Regions from separate parts of the Arthrobacter sp. 2MCAF15 genome, predicted to be linked through region 1. Evidence: riboswitches for the same ligand, from Rfam matches in the RefSeq annotation. Region 1 holds a riboswitch; the other holds the start of a gene.
What was found. A riboswitch is a leader RNA that binds a small molecule or an ion and turns the genes downstream of it on or off. The one in region 1 is predicted to bind glycine.
Positions count from the first base shown of each region.

Region 1 (8,135 bases):
CGGCGTAGTACTTCAGGCCGGTGACGAGTTCGTGCTGCGCGGCGGGAACCAGGCGTAGCAGGATCTCCTGGGCTTTGGGACCCTGGACTGCGATCAGCGAGGTCTCGGCGGAGGCGTCTTGGACCGTGACGTCAAAGCCTGCAGCGCGCTCAGCCAGGGCAGCGGCAACGACCTTGGCGTTGCCCGCGTTGGGGACCACGAGGAACTTCTGCTCGCCGCGGCGGTAGGTGATGAGGTCGTCGATGATGCCGCCGTCCTCGTTGCAGATCAGCGAGTACTTGGCTTTGCCAATGGCCATCGCGGAGATCTTGCCCACCAGTGCGTAGTCCAGGAAGGCTGCGGCGTCCGGACCGGTGACCCAGACTTCGCCCATGTGGGAGAGGTCGAACAGGCCCGCGGACATGCGGACGGCGTGGTGCTCGGCGAGTTCGGAGCTGTACTTCAGCGGCATCTGCCAGCCGCCGAAGTCGGTGAAGGAGGCGCCGAGCTTCTTGTGTTCTTCGTAAAGTGCCGTGTAATTCTCAGTCATCGTTGGCTGTCCTTACTTGTTTGAGCCGGAGTTGGCGGAGTCGTCGGAGTGGCCTGCTGTGTCTTCTTCGAAGGCTTCGAGGGGAGGGCAGGAGCAGATCAGGTTGCGGTCACCGGCCGCGCCGTCGATCCGGCCGACCGGCGGGAAGTACTTGTCCTGCTTGAGCGTGTGGACCGGGAAGACGGCCTGCTCGCGCGGGTACTCGCGGGTCCAGTCGGTGCTGATGACGGCGGCGGCGGTGTGCGGTGCGTTGCGCAGCGGGCTGTGCTCCACGGTGAAGTCGCCGTGGGCCACCTGGTCGATTTCGGCGCGGATGGCGACCATGGCCGTGATGAAGCGGTCGATCTCGCCGAGGTCCTCGGATTCGGTCGGCTCCACCATGAGGGTGCCTGCCACCGGGAACGCGAGCGTGGGGGCGTGGAAGCCGTAGTCGATCAGGCGCTTGGCCACGTCCTCGGCGGTCACTCCGGTCTTGGCCGTGAGTTCGCGCAGGTCCAGGATGCACTCGTGCGCCACGAGGCCGCCCTCGCCGGTGTACAGAACCGGGAAGGAGTCGTTCAGGCGGGCCGCGATGTAGTTCGCCGCGAGCAGGGCCGACTTGGTGGCCTCGGTGAGGCCCTGGCCGCCCATGAGCTTCACGTAGGCCCAGGAGATCGGCAGGACGCCGGCGGAGCCGTAGCGGGAGGCGGAGATCGGGGTTCCGTCGGCGCCGTTGGCCGGATCGGCTGCGTTGCCCGGCATGAACGGTGCCAGGTGGGCCTTGGCCGCGACCGGGCCGACGCCGGGTCCGCCGCCGCCGTGCGGGATGCAGAAGGTCTTGTGCAGGTTCAGGTGCGAGACGTCGCCGCCGAACTGGCCCGGCTGGGCCAGGCCGACGAGGGCGTTGAGGTTGGCGCCGTCGATGTAGACCTGGCCGCCGGCGGCGTGGATCGCGTCGCAGACCTCGCGGACGTCGGCGTCGTACACCCCGTGGGTGGAGGGGTAGGTGATCATGATGGCGGACAGGGCGTCCTTGTTGGCCTCGATCTTGGCGTTGAGGTCCATGTGGTCGATCGTGCCGTCGGAGGCGGTGGCCACGACGACGACCTTCATGCCGGCGAGCACGGCCGAGGCCGCGTTGGTGCCGTGGGCGGAGGCCGGGATCAGGCAGACGTTGCGCTGGGCCTCACCGCGGGAGAGGTGGTAGCCGCGGATGGCCAGCAGGCCCGCGAGTTCGCCCTGGGACCCGGCGTTGGGCTGGATGGAGACCTGGTCGTACCCGGTGATCTCGGTCAGCTGTGCTTCGAGGTCGTCGATCAGTTCGCGCCAGCCGGCGGTCTGCGAGTCCGGGGCGAACGGGTGGATGGAGGCGAACTCCGGCCAGGAGATGGCTTCCATCTCGGCCGTGGCGTTCAGCTTCATGGTGCACGAGCCCAGCGGGATCATGGTGCGGTCCAGGGCAAGGTCGCGGTCCGAGAGGCGGCGGATGTAGCGCAGCAGCTGGGTTTCGGAACGGTGGGTGTTGAACACCGGGTGCTGGAGGTAGTCGGAGGTCCGTTCGACGGCGGTGTCCAGGCCGAAGGAGGAGTCTGCTGCGTCAACGACGCTGGCCCCGAAGGCGGCGACGACGTCGGCGACGATGGCCGCCGTCGTGGCCTCATCGGCGGAGATGCCGACGGTGTCGGCGTCGATGGCGCGCAGGTTGACGCCCTTGGCGTCGGCGGCCGCGATGATCTCTGCGGCGCGGCCCGGCACGGAGACGGTGATGGTGTCGAAGAACGAGGTGTGCAGCACGTCGAGGCCGGCGGCCTTCAGGGACGCCGCGATGGTCCTGGCGTTGTTGTGGACGGTCTGGGCGATCGCCTTCAGCCCGTCGGGGCCGTGGTAGACGGCGTAGAAGGATGCCACGATGGCCAGCAGCGCCTGGGCGGTGCAGATGTTCGAGGTGGCCTTCTCACGGCGGATATGCTGCTCGCGGGTCTGCAGGGCCAGTCGGTAGGCGGGGACGCCCGCGTTGTCCTTGGAGACGCCTACGAGGCGGCCGGGCATGGAGCGTTCGAGCCCCTTCTGGACCGCCATGTAGGCCGCGTGCGGGCCGCCGAAGAACAGCGGCACGCCGAAGCGCTGGGCGGAGCCGACGGCGATGTCGGCGCCCTGCTCGCCCGGGGACGTGATGAGGGTCAGGGAGAGGAGGTCGGCCGCGACGGTGACGAGGGCGCCGCGTTCCTTGGCGTCGGCGATCACGGCGGTGTGGTCGAACACGCGGCCGGATACGCCGGGCTGCTGCAGGACGACGCCGTTGATGACCCCGGCGGGCAGGCCCTTGGAGAGGTCGGCGACCTCAACCTCGAAGCCGAGGGCCTCGGCGCGGCCCTTGACGATCGCGATGGTCTGCGGGAGGCAGTCGGCGTCGAGGACGGTCTTGCCGTCATGTGCGGCCTTGTTCTTGTTGGCGCGGCGCATCATCAGCACGGCCTCGGCGACGGCGGTGGCTTCGTCCAGCAGCGAGGCGTTGGCGATCGGCAGGCCGACGAGGTCCTGGACCATGGTCTGGAAGTTCAGCAGCGCCTCGAGCCGGCCCTGGGAGATTTCCGGCTGGTAGGGCGTGTAGGCGGTGTACCAGGCCGGGGCTTCGAGGATGTTGCGGCGGATTACCGGCGGGGTGAGGGTGTCGTAGTAGCCCTGCCCGATCATCTGCACTGCGGTCTTGTTTTTCGCCGCCAGCTTGCGCAGTTCGGCGAGGACTTCGACTTCGCTGAGGGCAGCGGCGAGCGCGAGGTCGGAGTCCTGGCGGATGTCCTTCGGAACGGCGGTGTCCACCAGGGCGTCGACGGTGTCGTAGCCGACAGCCTTCAGCATGGCGTCGACGTCGGCCTGGCGGCGGGCGCCGATGTGCCGGTCAACGAAGGACGTGGAGGCTGGGGTAACAGTCACAAGGAACTCCATAACTCAGGCGGCGCAGGGTACGCCACATTGATTCGGGTTCCTCCCCGCTCTGTATTGGACCTGAGAGTTTCCGCGCAGCCCGCATCAGGGGCTCCGCTTGCACCGTCGGTGAGCACAACGCGCTAAGGACGCACCTGCTACTTTCCAGAGATGCCTTGCCGCGGCGGTACGTGGGCCTGAGAGATTCCTGGGGAGGATTTGCTCCTACGGCGCCTGCTTGTACCTACTTGCAGGACTCTCCCGCCGCAGATCAAAGGCGTATTCAATTGGGGTGACAACAGTCACAGCACTCATTGTCCTATGCCGGGCGCGCGTCCGCAAACTCCCTCCCGGCGGCGGCCCCAAGTTACAGGTCCGGCCACGCGAGTTCGCCGCAGGCGTGCGGGGACGCCGTTTCGTTCCGGCGTAGTCGCAGGCTTCCGGCGTATTCGGCGAGCGGGGTCTCGGCGGCCGTCAGCGGCGCAGCTTCTCGACGGCGGCCAGGAGGCTCTCGACGTCGTCATTGACTTCCGGCGGCTGCCCGCCCGGCCCCCGGCCCAGCATGGCGTTGAAGTACAGCCCGTCCCCCATGTACAGGACGGCTTTCGCCATGGCGGGCCCGACGTCGGCGGCCAGCAGTTCCAGCCAGTTCGCCTGGGCGGCGGCGAAGCGGCGGAGGGTCTCCTGGTGCGCCACCTCGGCGAGCCTCGTGGCCGCGACGAACACCCGGTCCATGGGGGTGTCCGCCCACACCGAGGATTTGATGAAGTACACCGCCGCACCCTCGGGGGCCTCAGCCATGGCGGCAACATCGGCAGCGAGGTGCCCGTCCAGCCGCTCGAGCAGGACCGCGATCATCGCCTCCTTGGTCGGGAAGTGGTAGAGCAGGCCCCCCTTGGAGACTCCGGCCCGGCGCGCGACGGCGTCCAGCGTCGCGGCGCGTTCACCGACTTCGATGAGCAGGGATTCGAAGGCGTGGAGAACGGCCTCGCGGGCGACGGGTTTCCTGGGCATGCCTCCCATCATGCCTGTCCGGTGGCGCATTTCTTAACTGTACCGTCCAGACGGTATAGTTATGTTCCATGAGCATTCCGTCGATCACCGTCACCACCAGCACCCTGTCGGCCACCGGCCCCCGGGCCCCGTGGCGCGACTGGGTGGCGCTGGCCCTGCTGATGTTCCCTGTCCTGCTTGTGGCCGTGGACAACACCGCCTTGACGTTCGCCCTGCCCGCCATCGCCCGCAGCCTGGACGCCTCCGGCGTCGAACTGCTGTGGATCATCGACGCCTACCCCCTGGTTCTGGCCGGACTCCTGGTTGCGATGGGCAGCCTGGGTGACAGGATCGGCCGGCGCCGGCTGCTCTTCGTGGGCAGCGCAGGTTTTGCCGCGGTCTCGGCCTTGACGGCGTTCGCGCCGAGCGCCGAATGGCTGATCGCAGGCCGCGCCGGGCTTGGCCTCTTCGGCGCCATGCTCATGCCATCAACGCTTTCCCTGATCCGCAACATTTTCCCGCAGCCCAACCGGCGCAGATTGGCCGTGGCAATCTGGGCCGCAGGCTTCTCCGGCGGCGCCGCCCTCGGGCCGATTGCCGGCGGCTGGCTGGTGGAGCACTTCTGGTGGGGCGCCGTCCTGCTGGTCGCAGTGCCGATCATCCTGCCCCTGCTGCTGCTCGGTCCGGCATTGATCCCGGAGTCCCGCGACCCAAAGCCCGGACGCGTGGACGTGCCCAGCATCATCCTGTCCCTGCTGGTCATGGTGCCCGTTGTCTACGGGATCAAAACCCTCGCCACCCACGGGCCCTCGCTGGAGGCCTTCGCGAGCATCGGAGCCGGGCTGCTCATGGGCTACGTGTTCATCCGGCGCCAGCGCGCCCTGGCCAGAGGCCACAAGGCGGACCACAGCACGGCGCCCATGCTCGATGTCAGCCTCTTTGGCAACCGGGTCTTCAGCACCGCCATCACCGCCAACGTCCTGGCGCTGTTCTCCTTCAACGGCTTCATTCTCTTCCTGGCCCAGCACCTGCAACTGCTGGAGGGGCAGTCCCCCTCCGCCTCCGGTGTCGCCATGGTCCCGGCCCTCATCGCCACAGTCGTTGCCGGGCTGCTGGTGGTCCCCCTGGTGCGCAAGGTCCGGCCCGGCTTTGTGGTGGCCGGCGGCCTGCTGCTGAGCGCGGCGGGCTACTTCCTGGTGGCATTCGGCGACCACAGCCACGGCCCGTCACTGCTGCTGGCCGCGCTGCTGGTCCTCTGCCTGGGCGTGGGTGCCGCGGAGACGATCTCCAATGACCTGATCCTGGGCGCTGCGCCTGCGGACAAGTCGGGGGCCGCCGCCGCCATCTCCGAGACCGGCTATGAAGTGGGGTCCCTGCTGGGCACGGCGATCCTCGGCTCGATCCTCACGGCTTCTTACCAGGGCAACCTCCGGCTCCCCGCAGGCGTGTCCGAGCTCGCCCCGGCCTCTGCCACGAACCAGGCCGGCGAGACCCTCGCCGGCGCCGTGGAGCTCGCGGGGATGCTTCCGGCGCCGCTGGCAGAGGCGGTGACGGCGGCCGCGCGCACCGCCTTCGACTCGGGCGTACACATCACGGCCTCCATCGCCCTGGTCCTCATGTCCGGGGCGTGCGTGCTCGCCGCGGTCCTCCTGCGGAAGGTGCCGAAGGCAAGCTAGCAGCACCGGTTCCATCGCCGTCGGGCTCGAGTTCGACCGTGCTCAGCGCGACCGACATGCGTTGCCCTTCCAGGACCATTCCGTAGCTGAAAAACTCCAGCGTCCGGCGCCGGGAAAATACCCGACGCCGGACGCTGGAGTTTCGTGGGTGCGGCCTGGTGCTAGCAGGACCTACTTGCTGTCCGGAGTGGTCACGCTGGCGGTGGCCTTCATGGTCTCGGCACTGACCATCCAGGCGTACTGCTCAAACTTTGCGATGAACTCGTGCAGCAGATCGGCGGTGGTGGGGTCTTCATCGTCCACTTCGTCATGGACTTTGCGCATGGTGCCAACGGCCGCCTCCAGCGCTGCGACAATGCGTTCGATCGCGTCCTTCGTGCTGATCAGCCCCGCCGGAAACTCGGCCAGCGCGGTGGACTTGGAAACCGTGGAGTTTCGGCCGTCAGGGAGGGCGTGGAGGGCGCGCATGCGCTCGGCGAGGTCGTCCGCGAACCCGCGGGCGGCGTCGACGATCTCGTCCAGCTGGAGGTGAAGGTCCCGGAAGTTGGTCCCGACGATGTTCCAGTGCGCCTGCTTGCCCTGAACGTGGAGTTCGATCAGGTCCACCAGGACTGCCTGCAGGTTGGTCGTCAGTGTGGGTGTTGCTTTCATGCGTCCTCCTCGATAGAACCGGTGCGGTGGAGGCCGCGCGCGCCGCGTACTGGCGGCCCGGCCCATGCTTTCGACGCTACCGCAGGGCGGCGTCGGGCCGCGACGGTTCGGGGAGGAATTTCTCGATCAGCTTACTAAGCCGGCTTACTAACTGCTTCGGGGGCGGCTAGACGGCTTCGTTGAGGACCGGGCCGCGGGGGAACACGGCACGGGTGATGCCGCCGGATGTGGCCTCGGAGAGCTGGGTGAGGTAGTCGTTGCGGCGCCGCGGCGTAATCCTGGACTGGGGTTCGAACGGCTGCGCGGGGTCATCGGCGTAGTGCGCGGTCAGTCCGTCGCGCATCAGCCGGATGGCCTCCGAACGCTGCTGGGACACCGCAGCATGGGTGGATCCGAGTTCGGCGGCCAGGTCTTTGACCGTCCGGTCGCCGAAGTAGATCTCCTCCACGACGTAGCGCATCCGTTCCGGCAGGGATTTCACGGCGGCCCGCAGGTACTGGAGCCGTTCATCCGCGAGCACGGAGTGTTCCGGGGTGAGGGTCTCGGCGGCCAGGGTATCCACCACGGCCTCATCGAGGGGTGTCAGCGTGCGTGAGGCATCCGCGAGCGCGGCCTCCACAACGCTCTGCTGGACGCCAAGGGCGGAGGCGATCTCGTCCACTGTGGGCGTGCGGCCAAGGGCGGATGCCAGGGTTTCCTGGACGGACATGGTTTCCTTGATCCGCCGGCGGGCGGAGCGGGTGGCCCAGTCGCTGGCCCGCATCTCGTCCGCGAACGCGCCTAGGATGCGCCGGCGGGCGAACGCGCCAAAGGGGACCCCGAGGTCGGGATCGAACGAATCGGCCGACGTGATCAGGGCAATTGCACCGGCCGAGGCCAAATCATCGCGAGAAAGGTGTGACGCCTTCGAGCACAAATCTGAGACGAGATACCCCACCAGCGGAAGGTGCTGCGTGACCATCTCGTTGCGTTCCACGCGATTCAATACTGTGTCCCCCCATGAGACCGGATCCGAAGGGCTGTAGCCCTTAAAACGCCGAGAACCGCACCCAAACCGACCGGTACTCCCCCCATTGGAGTCAGCGTTCGCAAGCAGGGCGCAGCACCCATGGAGGAAACCTATCACCTGATCCCGGATCTGCGTGTACCCTCAGGGAAAAGCTTGGCAAAAAGTGCGGTACCCGCCCCGAAGCTGCGATTCAGGGGGCGGAAAGAGAATGGGGCCCATGAGCGCAAGTGATCTGTCCGCGGCGCTGTGGCAGGAGCGCCGGCAGCTGGAACTGCTCCTTTTCAGGCTGGAAACGCTACGGCTGCACGTCGGGGCCGGGAATGTGGAATGGCTGCGCCTCATGGCTTCCGAAATCGAAGCCGTGCTGGACCGT
Region 1 is NZ_JBFRGZ010000020.1:1,652-9,786, forward strand. It holds gene gcvT (glycine cleavage system aminomethyltransferase GcvT) at 1-529, opposite strand, end outside; gene gcvP (aminomethyl-transferring glycine dehydrogenase) at 542-3,454, opposite strand; glycine riboswitch at 3,494-3,607, opposite strand; glycine riboswitch at 3,609-3,707, opposite strand; gene AB4089_RS19130 (TetR/AcrR family transcriptional regulator) at 3,908-4,447, opposite strand; gene AB4089_RS19135 (MFS transporter) at 4,516-6,102, shown strand; gene AB4089_RS19140 (Dps family protein) at 6,274-6,753, opposite strand; gene AB4089_RS19145 (sigma-70 family RNA polymerase sigma factor) at 6,920-7,738, opposite strand; gene AB4089_RS19150 (flagellar protein FlgN) at 7,980-8,135, shown strand, end outside.

Region 2 (8,135 bases), on a different contig from region 1:
TGGTGCCCGCGACTTTCTCGGGCCCAGCACCCGGAGGCGGCCCTATCTAAATACGCACCCTTCGGGTTTACTGGGCCGCAAGGCTGACACGCAAAACATGGAGGGGGGAACCATGCGGTCCAAAGGAACATGGCAAATCGCAGCGGGCTCGATATTGCTGGTGGCCACGTTGTTCACGCTGCCGATGCCACTGGTTGAGGTGTTCTCGGGCAGCGCCGGACAGGGTGCGGCGGCTGTGTTCGTCCTGGGACTCGCGCTTCTAGCCGCTGGCCTCGGTTTGGTCGCCGTGGGTCTGTACAAGCGATCGCGGAACCTGAAGACGGCGCGCAGTTACGACACCAGGGAGCCCACCTCCTCCGACGAGGACCGGCCGACCAATCCTCATTCGATGCCCCATAGCTATGCCGCCCTTCCGCCTCCGGGGTAGACACTCCCAGCTCAAGAAACCAGAACCTCAAGAAACTCAGAACCACAAAAAATAAGACGACGACGGCGGGTGGTCCCGCCGTCGCCGTTCATGCAGCCCTGAAACCAGCACAGCCGCGGTGCCCTGAGAACGCGGCCTGAGGCCTTGAGGCAGCGCTTCGGCGCCTTAAATCCGGCTATACCCGGTGGCTGCCGCGACGAGCGCAACACCCTCGACCCCTTGACGATGTGACCTGCGTCGCGTAAATTGTTCAACAATTCGGATTGTTCAACAATCCAACAATTGATCCTAATAATTGAACGCAGTCCCGACTTCCGCAGCCCATCACGGTAGCCGCACACGCACCCGAAGGTCCCGACCCGCATCGCCGCAGGCCCGGACCGAAAAGGCGCACCAACACCAGCCGCCCGCACTTGGCTGACATCCCCACTCTTCATGGAGGTACACATGGCCGCTTCATCCGTAACGGCCCCCGCTGACCCGAAGCCCTTTGTAGGGCGCAAGGGCATGTACAAGGCATTCGCGGCCAGCCTGACCGGAACCGCACTGGAGTTCTATGACTTCGCTGTCTACTCCGCCGCGGCTGCGATCGTTTTCCCGCTGATCTTCTTCCCGGCCTCGGACCCTGTCACGGGCACCCTGTTGGCCTTCTCCACCTACGCCGTGGGCTACATTTCCCGGCCCGTCGGCGGCATCATCTTCGGTCGGCTCGGCGACGAGATCGGCCGCAAGAAGATCCTGGTCATCACGCTCATGCTGATCGGCGCCGCCACGTTCCTCATCGGCCTGCTGCCCACGTACGGCAGCATCGGCATCATTGCCCCCGCCATCCTGGTCTTCCTTCGCTTCGCGCAGGGTGTCGGCGTCGGCGGCGAGTGGGGCGGGGCAGTGCTGCTCTCCAGTGAATTCGGTGACCCGAACCGCCGCGGCTTCTGGGCATCCGCCGCGCAGATCGGCCCGCCCGCCGGCAACCTGATGGCCAACGGCGTGCTTGCCGTCCTGACCATGGCCCTGTCCGAAGAGGATTTCCTGAACTTCGGCTGGCGAATCGCCTTCCTGATCTCGGCCCTGCTGGTGGCCTTCGGGCTCTGGATCCGGCTCAAGCTTGAAGACACCCCCATCTTCAAGGCCATGGAAGCCAAAGGAGACAAGCCCAAGTCCCCCATCCGCGAAGTCCTGGCAACCCAGCGCCGCCCCCTCATCGCAGCCATGCTCAGCCGCATCGGCCCGGACGTCCTCTACGCTTTGTGCACCGTCTTCATGCTCACCTACGGCATTCAGAAACTTGGCTTCGACCGCGGCCAAGTGCTGGTGGCCGTCCTGATCGGTTCGGCACTCCAGATTTTCACCATGCCGCTCGCCGGGGCCATCTCCGACCACATCAACCGCCGGCTGGTCTACGCAATCGCCGCAGTGGCCGCCGCCGTCTGGGGGTACCTGTTCTTCATCGTCCTCGAAGGTCGGTCCCCGGTCATGCTGATCGTGGGAACGGTGCTGGGCCTGCTCTGCCACTCGTTTATGTACGGACCCCAGGCGGCCTTCGTTGTTGAACAGTTCTCGCCGCGGCTCCGCTCCACCGGCAGTTCGCTGGCCTACACCTTCGCCGGAATCATCGGTGGCGCTATCGCACCGTTCATGTTCACCCTCCTGCTGAGCACCTTCAACAGCTGGGTCCCGGTTGCCATCTACCTCAGCGTTGCCTGCCTCCTGACCCTGGTGGGCCTGGCCCTGGGCCGGGACTCCGACGTTGCCGAGGACCAGGAGTACCTGCAGCCTTCAACTGAGCTGGTGGAAAATGATCCGGCTGTAAATGAGCTGGTGGAGGCCCGATGAACCAGGCCAACGCACACCTGGCACCCTCCGATGCGCGCCTGAAGTTCCGCAACGGCCTGGTCACCCCCACCTCCGGATGGGGCGATGGCTACACCCAGGCAAACCTGATAGCGGTGACGGCGGACTACGCCGACGAATTCATCGAATTCTGCCGGCTCAACCCCAAAGCCTGCCCCGTCATCGACGTCATCCCGGCGGGACAGTACGGGAGCGTCCTCGCCGCGGGGGCGGACATCCGCACTGACATCCCGGCCTACCGGGTGTGGGTGGACGGCGAACTTGCCGATGAAGTCACGGACGTCGCATCGGTCTGGCGTGATGACATGGTGGGCGTCCTCATTGGCTGCAGTTTCACCTTCGAAGCCGCGCTCGCCAGCGCGGGCGTCCCGCTCCGGCACACCGAAACCGGCCGCAACGTCCCCATGTACCGCACGAACATCGAGTGCACCCCTGCCGGACGAATCCACGGACCGATGGTCGTCTCCATGCGCCCGATGCCGCCCGAACTGGTCGAAACGGCCATCAGGGTGACGTCGGAGGTGCCCAAGGTTCACGGCAGCCCGGTTCACGTCGGGACGCCCGGGGACCTCGGCATTGCCGACATCAACCGTCCCGACTTCGGCGATGCGGTGGAGATCCGGCCGGGGGAAGTGCCGGTTTTCTGGGCCTGCGGCGTGACACCGCAGAGCGCAGTGATGGCATCCAGGCCAGCCTTCGCCATCAGCCACGCCCCCGGACACATGTTCATCACTGATGTTCCCGAAAGCACCTACCGGGAACGGCCAGGAGCGTCATCGTGAAGAAGAGATTTCCCGTAGCCGAGAAACGGGCACGCAGGATCATCAAACTCTCAGCGCCGCGGCGTCAAGCCACGGGCACCCACTGCGAACTGACCGGAGTCTGGCAGAGCCCGGCCGGAGCGAGCATCTCGATGCACGAGGGCCAGCTCCTCCCGAGTGATGCCGGCCGGCCGTGTGTCTGGACGTACGCGGGCCAACCGGCAAGCAAGGCCGATTCCGGGGCCGCCCGGTGGGCAGCTCCGGAGTATCACAGACTGTAAGGGCACCAAACGGCAAGCGGACGACGGCGGGACTTTTCCGCCGTCGTCCGCTTCCGGCGACTCCGGTGCCGTGCCGTACCTCCGAGGCTCGGCATTCGGCCTCCACGAACCTCCCCGGCCGGCGGACTAGTTGGCCTAGCCTCGCGGACGCGGACCGGCCTGCGGTTGTTATCGTCAAACAACGCCTCATACGGACCCACCTCTTGCAACCGGCCCCTGCAACAAGTAACGTGTGAGCCGTGTCACCCACCAGTGGCACAGCTTATGATCTGCGGCGGGAGAGTCCTGCCGGTACGTTCAGCAGGCGCCGTAGGAGCAAATCCTCCCCAGGAATCTCTCAGGCCCACGTACCGCCGCGGCAAGGCAACTCTGGAAAGCAGTCCGGGAAACCGGGCTCACCGACGGTGCAAGTGGCGCCTGCTAACAGCAGGCAACGCGGAAACTCTCAGGTCCAATACAGAGCGGGGAGGAACCCGAATCATCGTGGCACTCTGTGCCACCTGAATTATGGAGTTCCTCATGACGATTCAGTCGTCCCCGTCCACGTTCGCAGACCGCCATATCGGTGCGCGCCGCCAAACAGACATCGACACCATGCTCAAGGCCGTCGGCTACGACAGCGTAGACGGCCTCGTAGACAATGCACTCCCCGCTTCCATTCGCCAGGAAAAGCCGCTCAGCCTGGACAGCGCCCTCAGCGAAGTTCAGGTGCTGGCCGAACTGCGCAAGCTGGCTTCCAAGAACAAGACCGCCGTGCAGATGATCGGCCAGGGCTATTACGACACCGTCACGCCGCCGGTCATCCGCCGCAACATCCTCGAGGCCCCCGCCTGGTACACGGCCTACACGCCCTACCAGCCGGAGATCTCCCAGGGCCGGCTCGAGGCGCTGCTGAACTTCCAGACCATGGTCCAGGACCTCACCGCGCTGCCGGTCGCCAACGCGTCCCTCCTCGACGAGGCCACCGCCGTCGCCGAAGCCGTGCTCCTGATGCGCAGGGCAAATAAGTCCGCAGGACAGAACGCAGGTGCCCGCGACGGCAAGACGGTCCTGGACGCCGACTGCCTCCCGCAGACCATCGCCATTGTGCGGGGCCGCGCCGACGCATTGGGCTTCGAGGTCGAGGTCGCCGACCTCTCCCAGGGACTGCCCGCCGGGGACATCAACGGCGTCGTCCTGCAGCAGCCGGGCGTTTCCGGCCGGGTGTGGGACCAGTCCGCCGTGATCGCAGAGGCCAAAGGCCGCGGCGCCCTGGTCACCGTGGCAGCGGACCTTCTGGCCCTGACCTTGATCACCCCTCCGGGCGAGCAGGGCGCGGACATCGCCGTCGGTTCCACGCAGCGCCTTGGCGTGCCGCTGTTCTTCGGCGGCCCGCACGCCGCCTACATGGCGGTCCGCGAGGGCATGGAACGCACGCTCCCCGGCCGCATCGTGGGCGTCTCCAAAGATAACGCCGGCGTCCCCGCCTACCGCCTGGCCCTGCAGACCCGCGAGCAGCATATCCGCCGGGAGAAGGCCACCTCGAACATCTGCACCGCGCAGGCGCTGCTGGCCATCGTGTCCTCGTTCTACGCCGTCTACCATGGCCCGGACGGGCTGAAGGCGATCGCCGAGACCGTCCACAACAACGCCCGCGCCCTCGCCGCCACGCTGAAGATCGTCGGCCGCGAACTGGCGAGCGACTCCTTCTTCGACACCCTCACGGTCCGCGTGCCCGGCAAGGCCGCCAAGGTCATCGCCGCCGCCGAGGCCCGCGGCATCAACCTGCGGCTCATCGACGCGGACACAGTTGGCGTGTCAGTCGATGAAACCACGACGCCGGAGGTCCTTTCCGCGGTGGTTGTCGCCTTTGGCGCCGGTCCGGTGGTGGAGGCCAAGGGCTTCGAGCTGCCCGAGGGTGTGCTGCGCACCTCCGACTTCCTGCAGCACCCGGTCTTCAACACGCACCGTTCCGAAACGCAGCTGCTGCGCTACATCCGCAAGCTCTCGGACCGCGACCTTGCCCTGGACCGGACCATGATCCCGCTGGGTTCGTGCACCATGAAGCTGAACGCAACGGCCGAGATGGAAGCCATCTCCTGGCCGGAGTTCGCCTCCATCCACCCCTTCGCGCCGGACTCCCAGACCGAGGGGTGGCGGGAACTCATCAGCGGCCTCGAAGCTGACCTTGCTGAAATCACGGGCTACGACCAGGTCTCGATCCAGCCCAACGCCGGATCCCAGGGCGAACTCGCCGGCCTGCTGGCCATCCGCGGCTACCACCTCTCCCGCGGTGACGCCCAGCGCAACGTCTGCCTGATCCCGGCCTCCGCCCACGGCACCAACGCGGCCTCGGCCGTGCTCGCCGGCATGAAGGTCGTCGTCGTGGCCACCGCCTCCGACGGCACGATCGACCACACGGACCTCAACGCCAAGATCGAGGCCAACAAGGACGCCCTGTCCGCCATCATGATCACCTACCCCTCCACCCACGGGGTGTACGACGCCGACGTCCGCGAGGTGTGCGACTCCGTGCATGCGGCCGGCGGGCAGGTCTACGTCGACGGCGCCAACCTGAATGCGCTCGTCGGCCTGGCCCAGCCGGGCCAGTTCGGCGGCGATGTCTCGCACCTGAACCTGCACAAGACCTTCTGCATCCCGCACGGCGGCGGCGGACCCGGCGTCGGCCCGGTCGCGGCCAAGGCCCACCTGGCACCGTTCATGCCGGGGGACGCGAACAAAGCGGCGCACAACGCCGGCGCTGTCGAACCGGGAACCGGCGTTGCGATCTCTGCCTCCCGGTACGGGTCCGCCGGCGTCCTGCCGATTTCCTGGGCGTACGTGAAGCTCATGGGCGCCCAGGGCCTGACCGAGGCCACCAAGTCGGCGCTGCTGGCAGCGAACTACATCGCGGCCCGCCTGAACGAGTTCTTCCCGGTCCTGTACACGGGCGAGGGCGGCCTCGTGGCGCACGAGTGCATCCTGGACCTGCGCGAACTGACGGCCAGGACCGGCGTGACCGCCGAGGACGTGGCCAAGCGCCTGATCGACTTCGGCTTCCACGCCCCCACGCTGTCCTTCCCCGTTGCGGGCACCCTCATGGTGGAGCCCACCGAGTCCGAGGACCTCGCGGAGATCGACCGGTTCATCGACGCGATGATCACCATCCACGCCGAGATCGAGCAGGTCGCCGCCGGGGACTTCACCCTGGAGGATTCCCCGCTGCGCAACGCACCGCACACGGCTGCCGCGGTGGTCTCCTCGGACTGGGCCCGCAAGTACCCGCGCGAGCAGGCTGCGTTCCCCGTCCACACGCTCAGGCAGGACAAGTACTTCCCTCCGGTCGGCCGGATCGACGGCGCTGCCGGGGACCGCAACCTGGTCTGCTCCTGCCCGCCGCTTTCCGAATTCGAAAACTAAGGATTCCCGATGACCGAGAACTACACAGCACTTTACGAAGAGCACAAGAAGGCCGGCGCCTCCTTCACCGACTTCGGCGGCTGGCAGATGCCGCTGAAGTACTCCTCCGAGTTGGCCGAGCACCACGCCGTGCGCAACGCCGCCGGCCTGTTCGACCTCTCCCACATGGGCGAAGTCTGGGTCACCGGTCCGGACGCCGCAGCCTTCCTGGACTACGCCCTTGCCGGAAAGCTGTCGGCAGTCGCCGTCGGCAAGGCCAAGTACTCGCTGATCTGCCAGGAAGACGGCGGCATCATCGATGACCTGATCTCCTACCGCCGTGGCGAGCAGAAGTACCTCGTGGTCCCCAACGCCGGCAACGCCGTGGTGGTCTCCGCAGCACTGGCCGAACGGGCTGGTTCTGCCCAAGAAGGCGGGTTCGACGTTAAGGTGGAGGACGTTTCCGCCGAGACGTCCCTGATCGCCGTCCAGGGACCGAACGCGGAAGCCATCCTGCTGGCGCTGGTCCCGGCGGAGCAGCACTCGCTGGTCACGGAGCTGAAGTACTACGCCGCCGTCGAGGTCCCGTTCATGTTCGGCGGCGCCAGCCGGGATCTCCTCCTGGCCCGTACCGGGTACACCGGCGAGGACGGCTTCGAGATCTACGTGCCGAACGAGGACGCAGCGGCCCTGTGGGAGGCGTTGCTGGAAGCCGGTGCAGGCCACGGGCTCATCCCCGCCGGCCTGGCCTGCCGGGACTCGCTGCGCCTGGAAGCCGGCATGCCGCTCTACGGCAACGAGCTCTCCCGCGAAGGCAACCCCTACGCGGCGGGCCTGGGTCCGGTTGTCTCGCTCGCCAAGGAATCGGACTTCATCGGAAAAGCTGCCCTGAGCGAACTCAAGGCAGCCGGCGCCGGCTCCACCACCGGCCGCAAGCTGGTGGGCCTCAAGGGCCTGGGGCGCCGCGCGGGCCGCGGGCACTACCCGGTCCTCAAAGACGGCAACGTCGTCGGCGAAGTCACCTCCGGCCAGCCCAGCCCCACGCTCGGTTACCCGATCGCCATGGCCTACGTCGATGTCGAGTTCACCGAGCCCGGCACCGCACTGGACATCGACCTGCGCGGCAAGGCCGAGCCGTTCGAAGTCGTGGCACTGCCGTTCTACAAGCGGGACAAGTAAGTCCCTTCGGGACCGACATCCACTAAAGATTCTTAGTCAGACGAGATTTGAGGAATTGAAATGAGCAAAGTAGTTGCTGAACTGAAGTACTCCGCGGAACACGAGTGGGTTGCCGCCGACGGATCGGGCCCTGCGGGGATTGGCATTTCGGCCGTGGCTGCCGACGCCCTGGGCGACATTGTGTACGTGGACCTGCCCGAGGTCGGTTCGACGGTGACGGCGGGGGAGACCTGCGGCGAGGTGGAGTCGACCAAGTCC
Region 2 is NZ_JBFRGZ010000017.1:219-8,353, reverse strand. It holds gene AB4089_RS17475 (MFS transporter) at 875-2,260, shown strand; gene AB4089_RS17470 (putative hydro-lyase) at 2,257-3,060, shown strand; glycine riboswitch at 3,586-3,683, shown strand; glycine riboswitch at 3,685-3,790, shown strand; gene gcvP (aminomethyl-transferring glycine dehydrogenase) at 3,828-6,719, shown strand; gene gcvT (glycine cleavage system aminomethyltransferase GcvT) at 6,729-7,877, shown strand; gene gcvH (glycine cleavage system protein GcvH) at 7,938-8,135, shown strand, end outside.
Region 2: another riboswitch for glycine. It lies ahead of gcvP (aminomethyl-transferring glycine dehydrogenase); the one in region 1 lies ahead of gcvP (aminomethyl-transferring glycine dehydrogenase).